Regions from separate parts of the Pseudomonas sp. LBUM1652 genome, predicted to be linked through region 2. Evidence: predicted binding sites of a transcription regulator. Region 2 holds the regulator's gene; each other region holds the start of a gene.
What was found. Region 2 encodes FliA, which starts transcription of late flagellar genes. Its sites were predicted from a motif close to CTAAAGTTTNNNNNNNNNNNGCCGNTAA; they were not measured.
Positions count from the first base shown of each region.

Region 1: a site for FliA is predicted at 1,810-1,837, ahead of flgM (flagellar biosynthesis anti-sigma factor FlgM). Genes of this name have one in related genera too.
Region 3: a site for FliA is predicted at 1,968-1,995, ahead of ACA069_RS14265 (methyl-accepting chemotaxis protein). Genes of this name have one in related genera too.
Region 4: a site for FliA is predicted at 2,002-2,029, ahead of ACA069_RS00640 (methyl-accepting chemotaxis protein). Genes of this name have one in related genera too.

Region 1 is NZ_CP166804.1:4,715,124-4,718,979, reverse strand. Features, by position in the region: gene ACA069_RS21255 (MFS transporter) at 1-31, shown strand, start outside; gene ACA069_RS21250 (flagellar brake protein) at 97-843, opposite strand; gene ACA069_RS21245 (flagella synthesis protein FlgN) at 932-1,399, opposite strand; gene flgM (flagellar biosynthesis anti-sigma factor FlgM) at 1,448-1,774, opposite strand; gene flgA (flagellar basal body P-ring formation chaperone FlgA) at 1,935-2,696, opposite strand; gene ACA069_RS21230 (chemotaxis protein CheV) at 2,779-3,711, shown strand; gene cheR (protein-glutamate O-methyltransferase CheR) at 3,758-3,856, shown strand, end outside.
Region 2 is NZ_CP166804.1:1,895,617-1,899,472, forward strand. Features, by position in the region: gene flhF (flagellar biosynthesis GTPase FlhF) at 1-5, shown strand, start outside; gene fleN (flagellar synthesis regulator FleN) at 122-952, shown strand; gene fliA (RNA polymerase sigma factor FliA) at 949-1,689, shown strand; gene ACA069_RS08600 (chemotaxis response regulator CheY) at 1,856-2,227, shown strand; gene ACA069_RS08605 (protein phosphatase CheZ) at 2,245-3,033, shown strand; gene ACA069_RS08610 (chemotaxis protein CheA) at 3,088-3,856, shown strand, end outside.
Region 3 is NZ_CP166804.1:3,146,121-3,149,976, forward strand. Features, by position in the region: gene pnuC (nicotinamide riboside transporter PnuC) at 1-105, opposite strand, end outside; gene ACA069_RS14265 (methyl-accepting chemotaxis protein) at 206-1,840, opposite strand; gene ACA069_RS14270 (undecaprenyl-diphosphate phosphatase) at 2,146-2,976, shown strand; gene ACA069_RS14275 (DUF1294 domain-containing protein) at 2,973-3,401, shown strand; gene ACA069_RS14280 (MmcQ/YjbR family DNA-binding protein) at 3,499-3,856, opposite strand, start outside; gene ACA069_RS14285 (LysR substrate-binding domain-containing protein) at 3,855-3,856, opposite strand, start outside.
Region 4 is NZ_CP166804.1:129,621-133,476, forward strand. Features, by position in the region: rRNA gene ACA069_RS00625 (23S ribosomal RNA) at 1-1,000, shown strand, start outside; rRNA gene rrf (5S ribosomal RNA) at 1,152-1,267, shown strand; rRNA gene rrf (5S ribosomal RNA) at 1,373-1,488, shown strand; gene ACA069_RS00640 (methyl-accepting chemotaxis protein) at 2,145-3,856, shown strand, end outside.

The DNA of each region.
Region 1 (3,856 bases), 2.8 Mb from region 2:
CACCCCGGATATCAGTGGCGCCAGGCCTTGAAGCATCGTCGGAAGTAAAAAAGGGCAGTCCCGCCAAGGACTGCCCTTTTCATTTGCATGTTCGAATCACATGTCGTCTTTATCGAAACGCCGTGCTTCACGCTGCAACTGATAGACGAAGCGTTCAACGTTACGTGCCGCCTGACCACTGATGTTGTGGAAGCGCAGACCGGCAAACGTGATGTTGAGTTTTTCTTCGAAGTGCAGATAGCGCAGTTCTACGGATACAGGCTGATTGCCGAACAGCGGCGGGGCGATCATGCGGTCGTAGACCTGGCCCAGTTGCAGGCGCTCGGTGATGTCACCTTCAAAGCGCAGTTTGCAACCGGTGGCGGAAATATCCAGCAGCTTGCCGTTGATTGGCGCCTTGAGCTTTTCACCGCCCAGTTCGACGCCGACCAGGTCGGTCAGCTTCAATGCGGCGCGGAAGGCGTTGCGGCGTTGGTGGTAAACCACCTCGGTCGGCAGTTCGCCAGTGTAAAAGCGGTCGCCGTCGGATTCTTCGATGTTCAGCGTGCCGGTGCATTCCCAGGCAATGCGTACACCTTCATGAAAACCTTCGATCTTGAACGGTTCGCCGGCGAGCAGGAAGCGCTCGCCATCGCGCGGGATCATTTCGTCCAGAGCCATTGATGCGGTGTCGCGGTCGACTTTGATCAGGTAGGTCTGGAAACGCTGGCTGCGTTCATGGAACGTGATGATCAGCGGGTCGTGGCTATCTTGCAGCTGGCGCAGGTTGCTGGAGATTTCCAGTGGCGTGGTGAGCACCTTTGGGGGCTGCGGAGCATCATCCGCGCTTAGCGTGTTGGACACGGTTTATCACTCTCCAGACAAAATATGACGACTGGCCAGTATTTTGCCAGTATGTTTCGCGAGTTGATAGGGCTGGCGCATCAACGGCTCATGCCTGGCTGAATGTACGCGGCTTGGCGGGTTTGGCAAAAGTGCCGCTGGCGTCATACAGCGCTGGCGGTTCGCCCCCGTTGAGGATTTTCAGCTGATTGGCCGTGGCGGCCTGCTGTACCTGGATCGACTGGCCATTGTTGACGTTGGCCGCCTGGCATTGGGCGATGAGGTCAGTCAACAAGTCGCTCTTGCTGAGCAACTGCTCGCCGATGCTCGACTGGCTGGCGAGTTGCTCAAGACCCTGCCGATTGGTCGGCAGGTTGAGGCTGGCGAGGATTTCGCTGCGTTTGCGGCCATGCTGTTCAAGCAGAATGATCAATGCCTGTTTGCGCGCCAGAATTTCTTCCAGCAGTGGCATGTCGCGACCGTGCAAGGCGAGGGATTCGGTTTGCAGTAACTCCAGCAATTGTTGAGCTGGAGCAAAGTCGTCGATGATCAGTTGCAGTAAATTAGTGTCGTGCATGGCTGGCCTTGGGTTTTAAGCGTCCAAAAGCCTGGCGCAGGCAAAAGCCTAGCGCTGGGCTTCGAAGTTGAGCAGTTTGCTGGCTACACGGTTGCTGTCGACTTTATAGCTGCCATCGGCAATCGCGGCTTTCAACTCGGCCACACGGGCTTTGTCGACAGCAGGTTGATCGCGCAGCTTGTCAGTGACCTTCTGCAACTGTTGAGCCTCATTGCTGAGGTGTACCGATTCCCCGCTCTTTGCGGTACTGGCCGATTCGGCCTGGGTATTCAGCGGCGCGGAGGTGCCGGTTTCGGCGGTTTCCTTGGCGTTGCTGGTACGTGTACTGCCCGTAAGTGACGAGGAGCTGTTCAAACGGCTGAAATCGATGACCATGATAAAAACCTCTGGGAATTTGGACGCTTGCCATGTTTTCGGCCATCCCCTGGAAAACTTTAGGCCCATTTATCAATGAGCTTGCATGCGCCGGCGCGTGTCCTGCTGCGGCACAGTTTAGGGAAGCGACGGGGTCCGCGCCAGTTTTCTCATCAGCGTTTTACATGGCCACTTCCACCTGGCCCGGCGCGGTGACCTGCGCCTTGATGACTCGTTGGGAGTTAAGGTTTTTCACCCGGATCTGTTCTTTCAGGCCGCCATTGGCCAGGGCTTCACCGGGCATGCGCACGGCGAGCGTGCCGCTGCGGGCGGTGATGACCACTTGATCACCCTTGCGCACGACTTCGGCCTGTTCCAGATGCACCAGGGTAATGACCTGATCAGCGACCGTTGGTCGGGTTAATTTTTGCCCGATCGCTTCGTCCACCGACGTCAAGAAACCTTGATTGATCACGCTGACGTCGCGCTCGCGCAAGGTCACGTCCTGAGGTTCGATTATCCCGGCGCGTTTGAGCGGTCGGGTGGTGGTCACAATCTCGCGAAACAGGCGGACTTGAGCGGGCACGAACACCGTCCAGGGCGAGGCGCCTTCACAGCGAACCTTCACGGTTACCCGGCCCAGCGGACGTGCCGGACTCTCCAGAGACGCTGTCAATTCCTTGTCGCACATAGGCATGCGCATACGGGGGTCGAGCTGGTTGACTTCGATTTCGTAGCGGCCTTCCGTTTGACTGGTTGCCAGATAGTCTTCTACGGTGAACTCAAGAAAGCCCTGAGTGACGCCGATAAGCATGTCAGGCAAGGTAACCGCATCAGCAATGGCAGGGCTGCCGGCGAAGAAGAAGCAAACGGCGGACACCGCGCAAAGCCCTCTGCGAAGGGGAGATGTCAGGCGTCGGAAAAATGTCGTTTGAGCGTTCATACGAGTTAAAAAGCAAGCGCCGTGCCGTTTAGCAATGAATGTGCGTCGCAACAACACTTGGCGTTGGTGTAGGAGTCTGGGCATGGCTGGTGTAATGGATTCGGTGAACCAGCGCACGCAACTGGTAGGGCAGAATCGCCTGGAGCTGTTGTTGTTCCGTCTCGACGGCCAGCAGCTCTATGGAATCAACGTGTTCAAGGTGCGGGAAGTGCTGCAATGCCCGTCGCTGACGTTGATGCCCAAGTCCAGTCCTGTCGTGTGCGGGGTGGCGAATATCCGGGGGGCGACCATTCCGATCCTTGATCTGGCAATGGCGACCGGTTCCGGGGCGTTGAAAGACAAGAAAAATCCGTTCGTGATCATCACGGAGTACAACACCAAGACCCAGGGATTCCTGGTCCGCTCGGTGGAGCGCATCGTCAACATGAACTGGGAAGAGATCCATCCACCGCCCAAGGGCACGGGTCGCGATCATTACCTGACCGCTGTGACTCGGGTGGACAATCAGTTAGTCGAAATCATCGACGTCGAGAAGGTACTGGCCGAAGTTGCGCCAACGCCGGAAGCGATTTCGGTGGGTGTGGTTGATGTCGAGACCCAGACCAAGGCGTTGTCGCTGCGGGTGCTGACCGTCGATGACTCGTCGGTGGCGCGCAAGCAGGTCACGCGTTGCCTGCAGACGATCGGCGTCGAAGTGGTGGCGTTGAACGACGGCAAGCAGGCGCTGGATTACCTGCGCAAGCTGGTCGACGAGGGCAAGAAGCCGGAAGAAGAGTTCCTGATGATGATCTCCGACATCGAGATGCCGGAGATGGACGGGTACACCCTGACGGCGGAAATCCGCGGCGACGCGCGCATGCAAAAGCTTCATATCATCCTGCATACTTCGTTGTCGGGGGTATTCAATCAGGCGATGGTCAAGAAAGTCGGTGCCGATGACTTTTTGGCCAAATTCCGTCCTGATGACCTGGCATCCCGGGTAGTCGACCGGATCAAAGCAGCAGATATCAGCTAGGGGCCTTTTGTCCCTGGCGGTCAACACGATTTAAGAGGCGGCATCATTGTCTACGGGTAATTTGGATTTCGAACAGTTCCGGGTCTTCCTGGAAAAAGCCTGTGGCATTTTGCTCGGTGAAAACAAGCAGTACCTGGTCTCGAGC
Region 2 (3,856 bases):
GCTGAGGTATTCATGAACAGTTTTTGTACCTACATCGATGGTCTGCCACGCATTGTTCCGGTTGTGAACGCGCAGCCAGTAATGTGGCCTCCGTCTATGCAAGACAAGGTAAAGAAATAACATGGGCAGCATGCATCCCGTACAGGTGATCGCGGTGACCGGCGGCAAAGGTGGCGTCGGCAAGACTAACGTGTCAGTGAACTTGTCTCTGGCGCTGGCAGAGCTTGGCCGTCGGGTCATGCTGCTGGACGCCGATCTGGGGCTGGCGAACGTCGACGTTCTGCTGGGCCTGACGCCCAAACGCACGCTGGCCGACGTGATCGAAGGCCGCTGCGAGCTGCGCGACGTTTTGTTGCAAGGCCCGGGCGGGATCCGCATCGTGCCCGCTGCGTCCGGCACTCAGAGCATGGTTCACCTCAGCCCGGCGCAACATGCCGGTCTGATTCAGGCCTTCAGTGACATCGGCGACAATCTCGACGTTTTGGTGATCGACACCGCTGCGGGTATTGGTGACTCGGTAGTCAGTTTTGTTCGCGCCGCGCAAGAAGTGTTGCTGGTGGTCTGCGACGAGCCGACCTCGATCACTGACGCTTACGCCCTGATCAAGTTGCTCAATCGCGATTACGGCATGAACCGCTTCCGCGTCCTGGCCAACATGGCCCAGAGCCCGCAAGAAGGTCGCAACCTGTTCGCCAAGTTGACCAAGGTCACGGATCGCTTTCTTGACGTGGCCCTACAATACGTCGGCGCCGTGCCTTACGACGAAAGCGTGCGCAAGGCGGTGCAGAAGCAGCGTGCGGTCTATGAAGCCTTCCCGCGTTCCAAGTGCGCGCTGGCGTTCAAGGCGATCGCCCAGAAGGTCGACACCTGGCCGCTGCCTGCCAACCCGCGCGGCCACCTTGAGTTTTTCGTCGAACGCCTCGTGCAGCAAACGGCAGGGCCTGTGCTATGACCGCCAGCGGTATGAATTACTACAAGAAGTCGGCACGTGACGCGCAGTACGAATTGATCGAGCGTTACGCGCCACTGGTAAAACGCATTGCCTATCACCTGCTGGCGCGATTGCCGGCGAGTGTGCAGGTCGAGGATCTGATCCAGGCCGGGATGATCGGTCTGCTCGAAGTCTCGACCAAATATGACGCCAGCAAAGGCGCCAGTTTCGAAACGTACGCGGGCATTCGAATCCGCGGCGCGATGCTCGACGAAGTGCGCAAAGGGGACTGGGCGCCACGCTCGGTTCACCGCAACACCCGTATGGTCAGTGACGCGATTCGTGCAATTGAAGCTAAAACCGGCCGTGATGCTAAAGATCACGAGGTTGCGGCCGAACTCCAATTGAGTCTCGACGATTACTACGGGATTTTGAATGACACCCTGGGCAGCCGCTTGTTCAGTTTCGACGACCTGTTGCAGGACGGCGAACACGAAGGGCTGCACGAGGATGGCGCCAGTGCTCATCTTGAGCCGTCACGCGATCTGGAAGATGAACGCTTCCAGGCAGCGCTGGCGGACGCGATTGCCAATTTGCCGGAGCGTGAGCGACTGGTGTTGGCGCTGTACTACGACGAAGAGCTGAACCTCAAGGAGATCGGTGAAGTCCTTGGCGTCAGTGAATCGCGGGTCAGCCAGTTACACAGCCAGTGCGCGGCCCGTTTGCGGGGGCGTTTGGGGGAGTGGCGAGCGCGCTGAAGGCAGTGTGGGGACACTGCGAACGAGGCTGGTGCGGTGATAAACGGCACCGGTCTTGCTCTGTTGTGCTCCAGACAGTCTTCGAGTGCTGCGCCGATTGATTGAAGTGGCGCGTCCAGGTGCTGGGCGCGTTTAAGACTGCTTGGAGGTCGAATTGAACAAAGACATGAAAATCCTCATCGTTGATGACTTCTCAACGATGCGGCGGATCATCAAGAACCTGCTGCGGGATCTTGGGTTCACCAACACCGTAGAGGCCGACGATGGCGTCACCGCCATTCCGGTACTCAACAGCGGCAGCATCGACTTTCTGGTAACGGACTGGAACATGCCGGGCATGACCGGTATCGATCTGCTGCGTCACGTGCGTGCCGATGAAAAACTCAAGCACCTGCCAGTGCTGATGGTGACCGCTGAAGCCAAGCGCGAGCAAATCATCGAGGCCGCTCAGGCCGGTGTGAACGGCTACGTGGTCAAACCTTTCACGGCTCAGGCGTTGAAAGACAAAATCGAGAAGATTTTCGAACGCATCGGCTGATGACGCGCGGGGGAGCTATGGAGCATAACGAATCTTCACAGGGCGATTTCGAATCGACCCTGAAAAAACACGCGGTCGAACTGGTCGAGAGCCTTGAAAAAGGCAGGTTCGGCGACGCTGTGCAACTGATCCATGAGCTCAATCAGACCCGTGACCGCGGCCTGTATCAGGAAGTGGGCAAGCTCACACGCGAACTGCACAGTGCGATCGTCAACTTCCAGATCGATCCGCACATGCCGCAGGCCGAGGAAGTGTCGCAAATCACCGACGCCACCGAACGCCTGGGCTATGTGGTCAAGCTGACAGAAGCCGCGGCCAACCGCACCATGGATCTGGTGGAAAGCGCCACGCCGGTGGTCAATGGTCTGGCTGAAGAAGCCCAGGCCTTGAGTACCGATTGGGGGCGTTTCATGCGTCGTGAAGTCGGGGCTGAAGAGTTCCGCGAACTGGCGCGCCGGGTCGACGGTTTTCTGTCGCGCAGCAGCACGGACAACCGTGCGGTGTCGAGCAATCTGAACGACATCCTGCTGGCTCAGGATTATCAGGACCTTACCGGTCAAGTGATCAAGCGTGTGACCCAACTGGTCACCGAAGTCGAAAGCAATTTGCTCAAACTCGTCCTCATGGCCAGTCAGGTGGACCGCTTTGCGGGCATCGAACATGACCGTGCGGCGATGCTTGCAGAAAAAGATCCACAAAAACATCTCTCGCAGGGTGAAGGTCCGCAGATTCATGCCGATAAACGAGAAGACGTTGTGTCCGGTCAGGACGATGTGGACGATTTGTTATCCAGCCTTGGATTCTAGAGTTTTTGAATTTTAGGTTTTTTGGGTTTTTAGACCTGTAGGAGCACCCCATTAATGAGCTTCGGCGCCGATGAAGAGATCCTTCAGGATTTCCTGGTTGAGGCCGGCGAGATTCTTGAGCAACTGTCCGAACAACTGGTCGAGCTGGAAAGCCGTCCGGATGACGCAGATCTGCTCAACGCAATTTTTCGCGGTTTTCACACTGTAAAAGGGGGCGCCGGCTTCCTTCAGCTCAACGAGCTGGTGGAGTGCTGTCACATCGCCGAAAACGTGTTCGACATCCTGCGCAAGGGTGAGCGTCGCGTTGATGCAGAACTGATGGACGTTGTCCTCGAAGCACTGGACGCGGTGAACAGCATGTTCAGCGAAGTCCGTGAACGTGCCCCGATCACCGCGGCGACTCCGCAACTGCTGGCTGCACTGGCACGTCTGGCCGAGCCGCAAACGGCGGATGAAGCCCCGGCTTCGCCAGTGGCCGAGATGATCGAGGAACTGGTCGTCGAGGGCGATTCTGGCGACATCACCGATAACGAATTTGAACAGCTGTTGGACTCGCTGAACGCCGTCAAGGCCGAAGCCGAGGCCCCGGCCGCTGCTGCACCTGCGCAAACTGCCGATGCGGCAGCCAGCGATGAAATCACCGATGCCGAGTTCGAGTCGTTGCTCGATCAACTGCACGGCAAAGGTCAGTTTGCAGCCGACGCGGTCACGCCAGCAGCGGCCAAACCTGCGGCACCTGCGGCGGGCGACAGTTCGGACATCACCGACGACGAATTCGAAGCACTGCTCGATCAGTTGCACGGCAAAGGCAACTTCGCCGTTG
Region 3 (3,856 bases), 1.3 Mb from region 2:
CAACACCATGACCAGCCCGATCGGCCAGCACCACGGATTCTGTTTGACCGTCAGCCACACGGCGATCACACCGAGAGCGGCGGCAAACAGTTCAAGCCCGGACATGGGGGTTCCTTGGGGGAGTTGAAGACGGGGGCGGATTGTACCGAGAAAACCTGTGGGAGTGAGCCTGCTGAAAATTTAGCTCGCTCCCACAGGTTATGTGTTACACGCGGAACTGGCGCAGCAGGCCGTTGAGTTGCTCGCTCAATTGGCCGAGCCGAACACTGGCGACACTCGACTGCTCCGCCGCCAGCGCCGTGCTGTGAGACAAACCGGCCGCTTGCGTGACATTCTGATTGATGTCCTCGACCACATGCGCCTGTTGCAGTGTGGCACTGGCAATTGACGCATTCAGGCCATTGAGGTTGCGCAGTGCCTGGCCGATGGCATTCAGGCTTGCACCCGCCAGCCCGGCCTGTTCAATGGTCAATTGCGAAGCTTTGCTGCTGTCGCCGATCACCTTGACCGCCGCCTCGGAGTGGTTTTGCAGGCGCTCGATCATCGACTGGATTTCCGCCGTCGACTTCTGCGTACGCTGTGCCAGCAAGCGCACTTCATCCGCGACCACGGCAAACCCTCGGCCCTGTTCGCCAGCCCGTGCCGCTTCAATGGCCGCGTTGAGCGCCAGCAGATTGGTCTGCTCGGCAATCGAGCGAATCACTTCCAGCACACTGCCGATCTGGGTGCTTTCGGCGGCAAGGGTACGAATCACTTCCACCGCCTGATCAATGGTGCCGGACAGCTTGTCGATCTGTTGCAGGCTGCCGTCGATGTTGATCTGACCCTGTTGCGCCTGCGCCTCGGCGTCACGCATTTCAGCGGCCGCATGTTCGGCGTTTTTCGCCACATCCTGCACGCCGTAGGTCACCTCGTTGATTGCGGTGGCCACCAGTTCCATCTGTTGCGATTGCTGCTGGCTGCGTTGCTGAGCCTGGGAAGCATCATTGCCCAGTTCGCTGGACGACTGGCCCAGCGCACTGGCCGACACCTGCAACTCGCCAATCACTCCGCGCAATTTGGCGGTGAAAGCGTTGAAGTGATGTGCGAGCTCCGTGACTTCATCCTTGCCGTGGGTATCGAGGCTGCGGGTGAGGTCGCTTTCGCCGCTGGCGATGTTGGCCATGGCGTTCACGGTTTCCTGCAACGGGCGCACGATGCTGCGCGCGATCATGATGACCAGCAATGCCATGATCAGGGCAATCACCAGGCCGATCACCGTCGCCTTGATCATCTGGCCCTGAAATTCGGCCTGCACATCATCGACATAAACACCGGAACCGAGCACCCAGCCCCAAGGCTCGAACAGTTTCACGTAGGAGGTTTTAGCCACTGGCTCACTGGCGCCCGGTTTCGGCCACCGGTAATCGACCATGCCGGCGCCTTTGCTCTTGGCGATGGCGACCATTTCGTTAAACACGGCAAAACCATCCGGATCGCGGATCGCCGAGAGATTCTGGCCTTCAAGCTTGGGATTGGTCGGGTGCATGACCATGACGGGCGTGAGGTCGTTGATCCAGAAATAGTCGCTCTGGTCGTAACGCAGGCCCCGAATGGCGGTGAGTGCCTGTTTCTGCGCGGCTTCCTTGGTCAGGGTGCCAGCTGTTTCCAGATCGTGGTAGTACGTCAATAAACCACTGGCGGTCTGCACCACGTGCTGGGTTTTCTGGGCCTTGGCTTGATACAGGTCGTCGTGAATCTGCTTGAGCATCAACACGCCCAAGGTCAGCAACATGACCACCGCCACAATCAAGATGAGCCACAAGCGTCGGCTGATCGACACACTGCGCAAGCTGTTCATAACGCTGTCACTCCGGATTCTTTTTCTTGTAATAAACGACCGCCAGCATCCAACCACGATTCCGTGGGCGGGCATACGCGACCCAAGTCGTATAACGCGGCAGCGCTATTAAGGCTTGTCTGTTAGGATTTCGGCCCCGCGCGTGAGAACCTGAATCCAAGTTGCTATTTCACGGAATTTTGACTGTTTCGTGTGGATCCTGTGTGCGCGGAATCGGTACAGCAACAACCAGCTACGCTGATCGCAGTGAACGAAAGAAAAATACTATCGGGGCATGCCGGCGTGCATCGCTCTTTGGGGGATTGATGGATCTTTGGATGGCCTTGCAGGCACTGATACTAGGCGTTGTAGAAGGGCTGACGGAGTTTTTGCCCATTTCCAGTACCGGACACCAGATCATCGTTGCCGACTTGCTCGATTTCGGCGGCGAACGAGCCATGGCGTTCAACATCATCATCCAGCTCGGCGCGATCCTCGCGGTGGTCTGGGAGTTTCGTCGCAAGATTCTCGATGTGGTGGTTGGCTTGCCGACGCAACCCAGCGCGCGGCGTTTCACCGCCAACCTGCTGATCGCTTTTCTGCCCGCCGTGGTGCTGGGCGTGATCTTTGCCGATCTGATCCACGAGTACCTGTTCAACCCGATCACAGTCGCTGCTGCGCTGGTGGTGGGCGGCATCATCATGTTGTGGGCTGAGCAGCGTCAGCATGAGGTGCACGCGGAAACGGTCGATGAGATTCGCTGGACGGACGCGCTGAAAATCGGTTTCGCCCAGTGCCTGGCGATGATTCCCGGCACGTCGCGTTCCGGCTCGACGATCATTGGCGGCCTGTTGTTCGGTCTGTCGCGCAAAACAGCCACCGAGTTTTCGTTCTTCCTCGCGATGCCGACCATGGTCGGTGCTGCGGTTTACTCGGGCTACAAGTACCGCGATCTGTTTGTGCCGGCGGACTTCCCGGTGTTTGCCATCGGGTTCGTCACCGCGTTCATCTTCGCCATGATCGCCGTGCGTGGGTTGCTCAAGTTCATCGGCAGCCACAGCTATGCGGCATTTGCCTGGTACCGGATCGTGTTCGGCCTGGTCATTCTGGCGACGTGGCAGTTTGGCTGGGTGGACTGGTCGGCGGCCAAGCCATGAATGATTCCCGCGCACGCCGCCCTGAAGGTCGCCCGTCCGGTGGCAATATTCAAAACCTCAAGCTGAAGCTGCTGGTGCTGCTGATTGTCTGCGCGCTGCCGGTGTTCGGATCGCTGTCGATGTGGTTGCGCGGGATCTCGCTGGTCCCGCTGGCGGCGTATGGCGTCGTCAGCGTGCTGGCGTTCTTTATGTATTGGGCCGACAAGCGCAAGGCTCGCACCGATGCGTGGCGCACGCCGGAAAACATCCTCCACGCAGTGGAACTGGCCGGGGGGTGGCCGGGCGCACTGGTCGCCCAGCAAGTGTTCCGGCACAAGACGCGCAAGGTGTCGTTTCAGGTGCTGTTCTGGGTGATCGTCTTGTTGCACCAGGTGTTCTGGATTGATCAGCTGTTTCTCGGTTCGAACCTAGTATCGCTGTACTAACAAAGATGCCCCCGTGTAGGAGCTGCCGAAGGCTTCGATCTTTTGATCCTGAAAATCAAAAGATCGCAGCCTTCGGCAGCTCCTACAGGGATCGGGTTTACAGCAATAATCCGATCTGTGTCTTTTTGGGCAACTTGCCTACTACCAACTGATGCGAGCGTTGCAGCAACCCCTGCAACTCCTCGGCGCCCAGCGGGTAGGGCGGGTGCATGATGATCCACTGCGCCCGCGCCAGGTACGGCGCCGGGTGAATGCCCGGGCGGTCGCAATGGCCGAGAAACAGATCCTTGTCGACCTTGAACGCCAGCGAATCTCCGCGCAGCCCCTGCAAGGCAAACATCTTGTTGCCGGCAATCGAAAACACGCGCACGCCACCCCACTTGTAGTCTTCGCGCGCACCGGGTAATCCCAGGCAAAACGCGGCAACGTCCGCCTCGCTCATTTTTGCCTTTTTC
Region 4 (3,856 bases), 1.8 Mb from region 2:
CGGCCGTAACTATAACGGTCCTAAGGTAGCGAAATTCCTTGTCGGGTAAGTTCCGACCTGCACGAATGGCGTAACGATGGCGGCGCTGTCTCCACCCGAGACTCAGTGAAATTGAAATCGCTGTGAAGATGCAGTGTATCCGCGGCTAGACGGAAAGACCCCGTGAACCTTTACTATAGCTTTGCACTGGACTTTGAATTTGCTTGTGTAGGATAGGTGGGAGGCTTTGAAGCGTGGACGCCAGTTCGCGTGGAGCCAACCTTGAAATACCACCCTGGCAACTTTGAGGTTCTAACTCAGGTCCGTTATCCGGATCGAGGACAGTGTATGGTGGGTAGTTTGACTGGGGCGGTCTCCTCCTAAAGAGTAACGGAGGAGTACGAAGGTGCGCTCAGACCGGTCGGAAATCGGTCGTAGAGTATAAAGGCAAAAGCGCGCTTGACTGCGAGACAGACACGTCGAGCAGGTACGAAAGTAGGTCTTAGTGATCCGGTGGTTCTGTATGGAAGGGCCATCGCTCAACGGATAAAAGGTACTCCGGGGATAACAGGCTGATACCGCCCAAGAGTTCATATCGACGGCGGTGTTTGGCACCTCGATGTCGGCTCATCACATCCTGGGGCTGAAGCCGGTCCCAAGGGTATGGCTGTTCGCCATTTAAAGTGGTACGCGAGCTGGGTTTAGAACGTCGTGAGACAGTTCGGTCCCTATCTGCCGTGGACGTTTGAGATTTGAGAGGGGCTGCTCCTAGTACGAGAGGACCGGAGTGGACGAACCTCTGGTGTTCCGGTTGTCACGCCAGTGGCATTGCCGGGTAGCTATGTTCGGGAAAGATAACCGCTGAAAGCATCTAAGCGGGAAACTTGCCTCAAGATGAGATCTCACTGGAACCTTGAGTTCCCTGAAGGGCCGTCGAAGACTACGACGTTGATAGGTTGGGTGTGTAAGCGCTGTGAGGCGTTGAGCTAACCAATACTAATTGCCCGTGAGGCTTGACCATATAACACCCAAGCAATTTGCGTCGAAAGGCCAGATTGCGGTGTGTGAAGACGAAACGAACCGAAAGTTCGATGTTCACAAAACACCGAAAGCTGTCACATACCCAATTTGCTGAAGCGAGGCCAACAGGTCACGACTCAGTACCCGAATTTCTTGACGACCATAGAGCGTTGGAACCACCTGATCCCATCCCGAACTCAGCAGTGAAACGATGCATCGCCGATGGTAGTGTGGGGTTTCCCCATGTGAGAGTAGGTCATCGTCAAGATTAAATTCCGAAACCCCAATTGCGAAAGCAATTGGGGTTTTGTTTTAGTAGAAGTACCGATTTTTGCTGGCTCGTTACCGTGTTGACGGGCCAGATACAGAATTTCTTGACGACCATAGAGCGTTGGAACCACCTGATCCCATCCCGAACTCAGCAGTGAAACGATGCATCGCCGATGGTAGTGTGGGGTTTCCCCATGTGAGAGTAGGTCATCGTCAAGATTGAATTCCGAGACCCCTGTCTGCTAACGCAGACAGGGGTTTTCTCGTTTACAGGCTTGCAAAAAATAGACGATCAAACAGCTTTGCGAGCCTTGCTGATACGGCACACCAGATGTAGACGCCAATCCCTGATAGTCCTCAATCAAAACATCCGAGTTTGCGATCATCACTTGTCCGCTGATACCAATGATCGAATACGAGCATGAAAATCTGCTCCCAGATATGACAAAGCCAGCCCCTGAACTTCAAGGGCTGGCTTTTTTATGCACAACGCATTCGCTTGGAACTGATAGCAGGCTGTTGGGTTGTTGCTGCGACGTTGCGCTTCGCGCATGTAGCAAAAATTCAGACTCGCGTAGGGCGCCACTCAGGACTCGATGGTCAGACTGCCCTTAAAGCTTACAGAATGTGCAACTGGCGCCCAGGCATCAGTCAAAAACACCACGCGGCGAACGCTCTAGCACGCCGTTCGGCGGGAATCTTCCGCAAATGCCATCCATTTTCCGCACAGCCCTAAGATTTCTCCGACTCGTGCCGACAGACTGGTGAGACATGCGTGCACCAAATCAGAGCAGCCAGAAGAATGCTGCCTGCGCTGTACATGGAATGTTGCATCCCGGAACGCATCCCCACTTTTGCATAAGAAGTCCCATGAAATGAATCTCAAGTTCAGCCATAAAATCCTGTTGGCCGCCTCGGGCGTCGTGGTCCTGGCTTTCGCTTTATTCACGCTCTACAACGACTATCTGCAGCGAAACACCATTCGCCAGAACCTCCAATCCTCCGTGCAGCAGGCCGGTGATCTGACCGCCAGCAGCGTGCAGAACTGGATGAGCGGGCGGATTCTGGTGTTGGAAAACCTTGCGCAGAACGTTGCCCATCAGGGCAAGGACGCCGATTTCCCGGGCCTGGTTGATCAACCGGCCTTCACCTCGAACTTCCAGTTCACCTACGTCGGCCAGGCCAACGGTGTATTCACCCAGCGCCCTGACGCGAAGATGCCGGACGGCTATGACCCACGTCAGCGTCCTTGGTACAAGCAGGCGGTAATCGCCGACAAAACCATGCTGACGCCGCCGTACATGGCGGCGGTCGGTGGCCTGGTGGTGACCATCGCCATGCCGGTGAAGAAGAACGGCGAACTGCTCGGTGTGGTCGGTGGTGACCTGAGCCTGGAAACCCTGGTAAAGATCATCAACTCGGTGGACTTCGGTGGCCTCGGCCATGCGTTCCTGGTTAGTGCCGATGGTCAGGTGATCGTCAGCCCGGACAAAGATCAGGTGATGAAGAACCTGAAGGACATCTATCCGAACTCCAGCGTACGCATCGAGAAGGGCAACCAGAACGTGCTGCTCAACGGCCAGGAACGCATCCTGTCGTTCACCCCGGTCAGCGATTTGCCGAATGCTCAGTGGTACATCGGTCTGTCGATCGATCGCGATAAAGCCTACGCCGCACTCAGCCAGTTCCGTACTTCGGCGCTGATTGCCATGTTCGTTGCGGTGGGCGCAATTGCGCTGCTGTTGAGCCTGTTGATCAACGTGTTGATGCGTCCGCTGACCACCATGGGCCGCGCGATGCAGGACATCGCTCAGGGCGAGGGCGATCTGACTCGTCGTCTGGTCGTAGAAAGCAAAGACGAATTCGGCGAACTGGGCAGTTCGTTCAACCAATTCGTTGAACGGATTCACGCGTCGATTTCTGAAGTGTCTTCGGCAACCCGTCAGGTCCATGACCTGTCGCAACGGGTGATGGCGTCGTCCAACGCTTCCATCGTCGGCTCCGACGAGCAAAGTGCGCGCACCAACAGCGTGGCCGCGGCGATCAACGAACTGGGCGCCGCCACTCAGGAAATCGCCCGCAACGCCGCCGATGCTTCGCAGCACGCCAGCGGCGCGAGCGAGCAGGCCGATGACGGTCGCCAAGTGGTTGAGCAAACCATACTGGCAATGACCGAGTTGTCGCAGAAGATCAGCCTGTCGTGCACCCAGATCGAAACCCTGAATGCCAGCACCGACAACATCGGACACATCCTCGATGTGATCAAAGGCATCTCGCAGCAGACCAACCTGTTGGCGCTCAACGCCGCCATCGAAGCGGCACGTGCCGGTGAAGCCGGGCGTGGTTTTGCGGTGGTGGCGGATGAGGTGCGTAACCTTGCCCATCGCACCCAGGAATCGGCGGAAGAGATCCACAAGATGATCACTTCGCTGCAGGTCGGTTCGCGTGAAGCGGTGACCACCATGAACGCCAGTCAGGCGTCCAGCGAGCAGAGCGTTGAAGTGGCCAACCAGGCCGGTTTGCGCCTGGTCAGCGTGACCCAGCGCATCGGCGAAATCGACGGTATGAACCAGTCGGTAGCGGCCGC